2 regions of the Sebaldella termitidis ATCC 33386 genome follow, and region 1 is predicted to be linked to the other one. Evidence: riboswitches for the same ligand, from Rfam matches in the RefSeq annotation. Region 1 holds a riboswitch; the other holds the start of a gene.
The links. A riboswitch is a leader RNA that binds a small molecule or an ion and turns the genes downstream of it on or off. The one in region 1 is predicted to bind fluoride.
Positions count from the first base shown of each region.

Region 2: linked by a shared signal. The riboswitch ahead of STERM_RS15770 (cation:proton antiporter) and the one ahead of STERM_RS02675 (voltage-gated chloride channel family protein) in region 1 are both predicted to bind fluoride.

Region 1 covers NC_013517.1:591,725-596,165, forward strand. Annotated here, with positions in the region: gene STERM_RS02665 (MBL fold metallo-hydrolase) at 1-215, shown strand, start outside; gene STERM_RS02670 (nucleoside phosphorylase) at 396-1,142, opposite strand; gene STERM_RS02675 (voltage-gated chloride channel family protein) at 1,242-2,495, opposite strand; fluoride riboswitch at 2,601-2,679, opposite strand; gene STERM_RS02680 (nitroreductase family protein) at 3,045-3,602, shown strand; gene STERM_RS02685 (MATE family efflux transporter) at 3,864-4,441, shown strand, end outside.
Region 2 covers NC_013517.1:3,348,534-3,352,974, forward strand. Annotated here, with positions in the region: gene STERM_RS15765 (GNAT family N-acetyltransferase) at 1-490, shown strand, start outside; gene STERM_RS15770 (cation:proton antiporter) at 563-1,738, opposite strand; fluoride riboswitch at 1,790-1,866, opposite strand; gene STERM_RS15775 (DUF2238 domain-containing protein) at 1,916-2,695, opposite strand; gene STERM_RS15780 (hypothetical protein) at 2,827-3,363, opposite strand; gene STERM_RS15785 (PTS sugar transporter subunit IIC) at 3,609-4,441, opposite strand, start outside.

The DNA of each region.
Region 1 (4,441 bases):
ACTTTGAAGAGGAAAATGTACTGTTTGGCGGGGATACCATAATGTCTGAACTCGTAGGCAGTGCAAAACATCCCACAGGTAATGAAAAGGAAAGAGAAAATACGATAAAAAAGTTTAAGCAGCTGAAATTTTCCGATGATATGAAAGTTTTTGGCGGTCATAGGAAAAATACTGTCTATAAGGAATTGATGAAAATAAATAAGGATCTGCAGTAAAAATAAAGGCAAAAATACTGTAAATAAGAAAAGCCTTCTGTGATAAAACAGCAATATCATAGAAGGCTTTTTTTATATTTTCTATATCATACTAAGATTCTTAATCTTTAGAAAAATATTTTTTAGAATGAATAATCTTTCTACAGAGATAAGCTTAAAAAATGAAAGAAACTACTAAAATTATGACTTATCCCTCTCAATTAATAATTTAATTCCTTCGCATGCAGTACGTATAGCTTTATCTACAGCGGATGCCTGATCTTCAATATCGGAAAAAGCCATAATGCCGCCGGCTCTTACATTTCGTATAGATGAAATAACAAACAGTGCTGCTGACTCCATTTCGGAGCACATTACGTTACCGGCTTTCCAGGCTTCGATTCTGTCATGAATACGATTTTTCGAAGGGACAGTATCTGTAAAAACCTGACTGTAGAAAGAATCTTTACTGTGTGTAATCCCTTCGTCAAAATTAAGGTTAAGCTTTTTAGCCGCATCTGCAAGTGCCCCTACTATATGACGGTCTGCTACTGCAGGATATTCTATTGGTATATACTGGCGTGTAGTTCCTTCATCACGCACTGCTGCTGTAATAATAACTCCTGTTAAGTCCGGATTCTGTGATTTTTCAGAAACCCGTCCCGAAGTTCCTACTCTGATAAAAGTATCTGCTCCGCATGCTATTAGTTCCTCAAGGGCAATTGCTGCAGAGGGACACCCCATACCGGTAGAAGTTACTGATACTTTTTCTCCGTTCAAAAATCCTGTCCATGTCTTATGCTCGCGATTATGAGCTATAAGTACCGGATTATCAAGATATTCGGCGATTTTATCAGTACGGAACGGATCTCCCGGCAGCAGCACATAACGTCCTACATCACCTTCCTTGCAGTGAATATGATAAAATACCCCGTCTCTTTTTAACAATATGACTCCTCCTTTATAATTTTATTTTTAATGTTTCCTGCTTTCTTTTATAAAATATAACCTCATAACTCTTTGGATGTCAATAAATATTTATATGTTTTATAAATCCTCCAGTTTTTTTCCTCTGTCGCTTACCAGCTTAAAGTGCTTATACCAGCCTACTTTCTGCGAATCATATATACCTGTATGTCCTGAAAATAAGTATGCGACAACACATGATACTGCTGCATAAATTCCTATTTTATCGCCAAACAGCTCCATCGCCATTACAATACACGCAAGAGGAGTATTTGCAGCAGCTGAAAAAACAGAAACCAGTCCCATTCCTGCCATCAAATCCATAGGAAGTCTTATTATCCGCGACAGTGTATTGCCTAATGCAGAGCCTATGAAGAATAAGCAGGTTACCTCCCCGCCTTTATAACCGGATCCCAGAGTTATAAGCGTAAATAGTATTTTGAAAATGAAAACTTCAGCAAATATCTGGCTGGTGAAGCTTTTGGATATTATTTCCAGTCCAAGACCGTTATAATCATAGGTTCCTAATAATTTTGTAAGAAATACTATAATGATTCCGCCGATAACTGCACTGTAAGGTGAAAATTTTATATATTTTGAAAAAAGGGATTTTATAAAATTCAGCCCGAGTGAAAAGATTTTTCCTGTTAAGCCGAAAATAACTCCTGCCAGACAGGCAAAAATTATATTTTTTATATTTATTTCAGGGAAAAAATTTATTTTATATATCGGGTGTACTATGCCCCACCAGTTTTTTGAAACCACGTCGGCTATTACTGCCGAGAGAAAAGCAGGTATCAGGGCTTCATATTTTAAACGTCCCAAGACAGCAGCCTCAAGACCGAATACCGCCCCTGCCAAGGGTGTCCCAAAAACAGAGCCGAATCCTGCCGCCATTCCGGAAATGAGGATTATTCTTCTGTCTGATTTGTTAAATTTGAAAATAAGGCTTAACTGGTCAGCGATGGAAGAGCCTATTTGTATTCCGCTTCCTTCTCTTCCAGCCGAACCGCCGAAAAGATGTGTGATAACAGTTCCGAATAAGATCATGGGAGCCATTCGAAGCTTTATTACTTTTTTGGGGCTGTTTATTTCATCTAATATTAAATTATTTCCTTTACTTACTTCCTTGCCGTAAAAGTAATAAATTAAGCTGACGATAAAGCCTCCGGCCGGTAAAAAATAAATTAGAAAAGGATTATATTCTCTGGTTTTAGTTGCCCATTCAAGCATTAACAGAAAAACTGCCGATGCACTTCCTGAAAGTATCCCTATAATTAAAGAGAATGTAAACCATTTTATCAGATATATGACTAAATCAAGTTCTTTTTTCATTTTTATTCCTCATTTCTTTTGTTAAAAATATTTCAGCTGCAGCGGTTAAGAAAATAGTAACGATTTGGAAGCACTGATATAAAAAAATAGCTTCCACAATAAAAGAATACTGCAGAAGCTATTAACAATCTATAATTGTAGTTTTAGTTTTTATACTACGGAGAGCTTCATCTCCTTTTTTAATATAACATATATTTATTTAAAACTCAAATAGTATTTACAAAAAAAATTAGATTCAGGCTGATCATGAATCAGCTGCTGAAGGATATTTTATTGATGATTATTTCGATTATATATGCTATTATATAATTGTATTTTAATATTATATGCAGCTAAGAATTAAGCGACAGTCAAAGTACCGATCCTAAGGTACAGGGTGTGAGACAGTATGTGAAAAATCCGGTTAATAATCCTGATATAATACCTGCAGGACTGCAAACTGTGGATTGTAAAGGGTATGACGGTTTTACACTAAGTATTGTAAATAAATATAAAAAAGAGTAAAATAGATAATGAAAATAATAGATAATGAGAGGAGAGTAATGAAATATGGATACAATAGAATGTATTAATTCGAAACGAAGTATCAGAGCATATGAGGAAACTCAAATTCCTTATGAAACAGTCATGGAGCTTCTGACATTGGGAACAAAGGCATCTACAGGCTCGAATCATCAGCCGTGGGGATTTGTTGTAATTCAGGATGCCCGGGAGATTGAAGATTTATCAAAAAATATAAAAGCCTATCTTTTGGAAAATCTTGAAAAATATCCTTATTTATCACAATATGAAACATGGCTTCAAAGTGAAAAGTACAGTATCTTTAATAATGCATCTACTCTGATTGTAGTATATGGAAATACAGATTCCCACTGGTATATATATGACTGTACACTGGCAGCGGGAAATATAATGCTTGCAGCATACAGCAAAGGGATTGGTACCTGCTGGATAGGTTTTGCAGAATATTACTTTAATACACCGGAATTCAAAAAGAAATACAAAATCCCGGAAAATTATGAGCTGGTCGCACCATTGAGCTGCGGTTATATAAAAGGAACTGTAAAGCCGCCTGAGAGAAAACCGCCCGTTGTTTTTAACAGATAAATAATTACTGATGTGATGCCAAGGCAGAGATGTATAAAATCTTTTTTGAATACAGCTCTGTCTTTTTCTGTCCTGAATGTTTAAAACTTGACAATGAAAAAATACTGTGGTATAGTCCTTCTATAACGCGGAGGGTATATTAAATTATGCTGGATAAGCGAATATTTCTTTGCAGTGAACAGTTCATTGCGAAAAGGATTATTGGCTTATCCTTTTTATTTTTGAACTGTTATTTGCTAAAAAAATAAAGGAGGAGTAATAATGACTGTTACAAAAATAAAAAACGGAAGTATGTCGAAGGAATTTATAAAGTTTGTTATTCCGGCAATTATCAGCATGGTCGTAACTTCGATGTATAGTATTATCGACGGTATTTTCGTGGGACGGGGAGTAGGTGAAAATGCTCTTGCTGCTGTAAATATTGCCTATCCTCTGATCATGCTTCATATTGCACTTGCTATGCTTGTGGCAATAGGCGGTGCCAATGCATTTTCCATTAATAAAGGCAGGGGAGATATAAAAAATGCCAACAGAATATTTTTGCAGAGTATGATTCTGATAGTCGGAATCAGTGTTATCCTTAATGTTTTGATACTGGTATTTCCAACACAGGTCAGCAGACTTCTGGGGGCAGATGACATGCTGCTTCCTTATGTGCGTGATTATATAAAATGGGTAGCGTTATTTGCAGTTATTTATATGCCCGGACTTGCACTCAGCATTTTTATCCGGAACGATGATGCTCCAAAGCGTGAGATGACAGGAACTTTAATCGGAGCAGTAACCAATATAGTACTTGACTATTTGTTTATCATGGTATTTGATATGGGTGTTTCCGG
Region 2 (4,441 bases), 1.7 Mb from region 1:
AGCTGAAAAAACGGAGCATTATAAAATTATTGAGATACTTGCTGATGAAATCTGGAATGAATGTTATATTTCAATTATTAGTAAAGAACAAATTGAATATATGCTGAGAAATTTTCAGTCTGAAAATACTGTAAAAGAACAGTCAGAAAACGGATACCTGTATTTTTTTGCGGAATATAACGGCGAGTATGCCGGTTATTGCTGCATTGTCCCGGAAAATGACGGAGTTTTTCTGAGTAAATTTTATATAAAAAAGGAATTCCGCGGTAAGGGCATTGCCAAACAGCTTCTTAAATACGCTTTAGAGCCTTTTTTATCAGAAAAACCGCTTCGTGTACATCTTACTGTTAATAAGTATAATGCAAATTCTATTGCTGTTTATAAGAAAATGGGATTTGAAGTCTTTAACGAATGTGCAAATGATATCGGAAACGGCTTTATAATGGATGACTATGAGATGGAATGTTTTTTAAATAAAAATGTTCTGTAAAAATAAAAACTGCCTTAAAATACAAAAGCTTTATTTTGTTTTAAGGCAGTTTTTTTTAGTAAGAAACTTATGCTACTCCAGAAGCTTTTTATACGACAGACTCATGGCTAATGCTCCTGCAGGTGCTGTAATAATAATTGCCAGCACTGCTATAGCAAGTATCAGATCCCCGGAAGCCACTCCCGCTGCAAGCGGTATTCCGCCTACAGCGGCCTGTACAGTAGCTTTAGGGATATATGCCAGAATGCAGAACAATCTTTCTTTTATATTCAGATTACTTCCAATTGTAGAAATATAAACACCTGCACTTCTTCCTGCAAGTCCTGCGAGAATTATCAAAAAACCGGTAAGTCCGGCATTCAGAGCTACATGTATATTTACCTGGGCTCCGACCAGAACAAAAAGCAGCAGTTCGGCAAAAACCCATATTTTATTGAATTTTTTTGACAAACGCTCTGCTGCTTCCGGAAGTTTTTCCAATATAACAACTCCGACTGTCATTACTCCAATAAGCGAAGCAATCTCTACTTTATCATGAAGAAAATTCTCCATACCCTTTAAAAAAATGGAAATAGACAATATAATCAGTACTTTTTTAGTATCCCTTATATGAAATTTCCTGAAAATTCTTACCAGTATCAGTCCCGCACCTATTCCCACAGCTATCCCAAGAATTATGGACAAAGGAATTCCCAAAAGCTGGAAAACAGGGTTTACACTGCTTCCTCCATAAAGTCCCAGAAATACAGTAAATAATGTTATTGCAAAAACATCATCTGCTGAGGCTCCTGCCAGTATAATCGTAGAAATTCCTTTTTTCATTCCTATTCCTTTTTCTGAAAGAAATATCATAAAAGGCACTACTACTGCCGGTGATACAGCAGCAATTATAAATCCCAGCATCCCGCCTTCCACAAATGAAAATCCCAGCAGCTTCATTGATAAGAATGCAATGGTAAATCCTTCTATAAGTCCGGGAATACAGGAGAATTTCACTGCAAGCGGACCGACCTTTTTCAGTTCATTTCTGTTAATGCCAAGACCTGCTCTTAATAAAATTATTATTAGTGCAATTGTTCGCAGTTCTCCAGATATTTCAATAAGATTTTTATCAAGAATATTAAAGCCGTAAGGTCCTGCTGCTGCCCCGAGAATAATCATTCCCAAAAAACCCGGTAATTTTAATTTTGTAAATATGTAATTCAGCAGTAATCCTGCCAAAACTATAAATGCCATACTAAGTGCCATAGTATTATCCGCCTCCCGTAGAAAAATAAAAAATAGCTTCCACAACAAAAAAACGCTGCAGAAGCTATTAACATGAAAAACATGTGGTTCCGGCATACACCGCGGAGAGCTTCATCTCCTTAAGTTTACTGTTCTAATATATCATATCCGAATTTAAAATACAAATAAATTTTGAAGCTATGTCTTTTCCTTATACATTATCGGTATGAACTTTGCTGCAAATTTATATTTATCACGATTCTTTATATAAAGAAGCCCGAATATGGAAAAAACAACAGCCCCTATAAAATTTACTATAAGATCTTTCATTGTATCAATAATGCCTATATCCAGATATCCGCCTTTTATTACTGTTTTTGTCAGGTTATTTTCATCATTGCCCGAATATATCTCTGTATATTTAATATTTCTGATTACTACAGGTATATTCTTTCCTTCGGGCTCCAGCTCAACAGTGGAAATCACCTGTACTATACGGTCTTTCTGCATATCAGTTTTAAGATACCGGTCTGCCGAGAATTCAAAAAATTCCCAGAGCACGCCAATTGTCATAGAAAAACAAAATGCTACAAGAGCCACAAAAATCGGTGACATTTTTATATAAAATTCTTCACTCCTGTTTAGAATATCTATAAGTGAAAATCCTATTGCAGCACAGAGAAAACCGTTTATAGTGTGAAGCATGGTATCCCAGTACGGAAATAATCCGTAAAAATTATGTATCTCTCCGAGTATCTCTGCCGAAAATATAAACAATACCACTATACTCTCCAATAATGTAGGAAACTGAACCATCAGCCTTTTTTTTATTATACTCGGTATTAAAAAAAGTATCAAAGTCAGTATACACATAAATACACTGTGCCAGTCCTGTAGAAATATCTCCCTTATCATTGTTGCCACCACAATTACTCTGAGTACTATATATATTGTCAGTTTAGTCTTTTTCTTATTCATCACTTTCTTTTTCAATTTTATCACTACTCCGTTTCAGCTGGTTTCTTTGTAATAAATAACCTGGAAAAATAAGAAATAATACGATATACCGAAAATATTCCGCTATAACCGTATATTTTTTCAGAGATAAATTATTGTAAAGTTCTGTTATTATAGCTGAGAACAGCTGTATAAGAAGCTATTTCATAATACTTTTCCCCGATTCTCACTTCCACAAGAGGAAGGTCTGTTCTCACCTGATAATTCGGATTTATGAGAGTCTTATTTCCTTTATGATAACACGCAAGTATCTGCCCTTTATTTCCGCTGATAGCTCCTTCTACAGTAAGTCTCAGTCCCATTTCACCTATCCACATACTTTTTTCTTTTTTACATCTTGTTATTTTCCTGTTTGCCGCAAGCTCTTCTCTTATTTCTGTCAAAATTTCCCTGTATTTTTCTTCCGGATTATCAATTACAGTATTGCTTTTATTTTCCAAAAGATATATTTTCTGATCTAAACCTACCTCAAAAATATAATCAGGATTCAGACTCTCCCCAGCTGCGATAAGCCTTGTCCCGGGAATATACGCAATAAACTCCGCTGTATCTCCTACCATTTCTGTCCCTGTTTTTCTGCCGCATGATACAAACAGTAAAAATACAAATAAAAAATATATTTTTTTCATATCCGCTTTTCCTCTCTTTAATTTATTAAATATTTTGTATAATATTCTGCAAAATACTGTTTTATCCGTTTAAACTTTTACTTATTATACAACATAAAACCATATTTTGTCCAATGACAGCAAATATGATACATATAAAAACCGGTCTGTTTCCCTGTTAAAAAACAAAGTATACAGACCGGCACCGAAAAAACCAGATTTATTGCTTAGATTCTCTTTTTATTTTAAAATTTTACTCTTTTGCTTCAGGAAATATCATCCTTATTGATTTTTGACATGCGTTCGTCCATTTTCAGGAAAGGAAGATATATAAATATAGTAATTATAATAATCACTAACTGCAGCACCGCTGCACGCCAGTCTCCTCCTGTAGCAAGAAACGCTGAAATAACCGGAGGCGTTGTCCATGGAATCTGTACCACTACATGATTTATAAGTCCCACTGAAGTGGCAAAATAAGCAGTAAGCAGAGAAAATACCGGTGCTATTACAAACGGAACAATAAGGAACGGATTAAAAACTATAGGCAGTCCAAAAATCACCGGTTCGTTTATATTGAATAAACCTGGCATAAATGACATTTTAGCAACATCTTTATAATCTTTTCTTCTTCCAAAAATAAAAATCGCTATAAGAAGAGCTATTGTATTGCCCGAACCTCCTGTTATACCAAAAACATCTTTAAATGCGGAAGTAATTATATGAGGTATGGGCTGATGATTCGCATATGCCAGCATATTTTCCTGCATATTCTGGAGCAGAAACGGATCCAGCAGAGGATTGGATATAACAGCCTGATGAATCCCGAATCCAAAAAACAGATTTCCCAGACACATTAAAAATAAAAATCCGAAAAGACTTGTTGTCACATGGCTTAGAGGCTTTGTTATAAGCATGGAAATCAGCTGATTAAAATCTAATTTAAACAGAAGATTCAATAAAAACGATATTATTGCAAAGATAATTACATTTATCATAATAGGGATCAGTACATTAAATGATTTGATTACTGCCGGCGGAATATCTCCCGCTATATTTATCTGAAGCTTTTTATTTGCCGAAAGCTTTATAAATATAT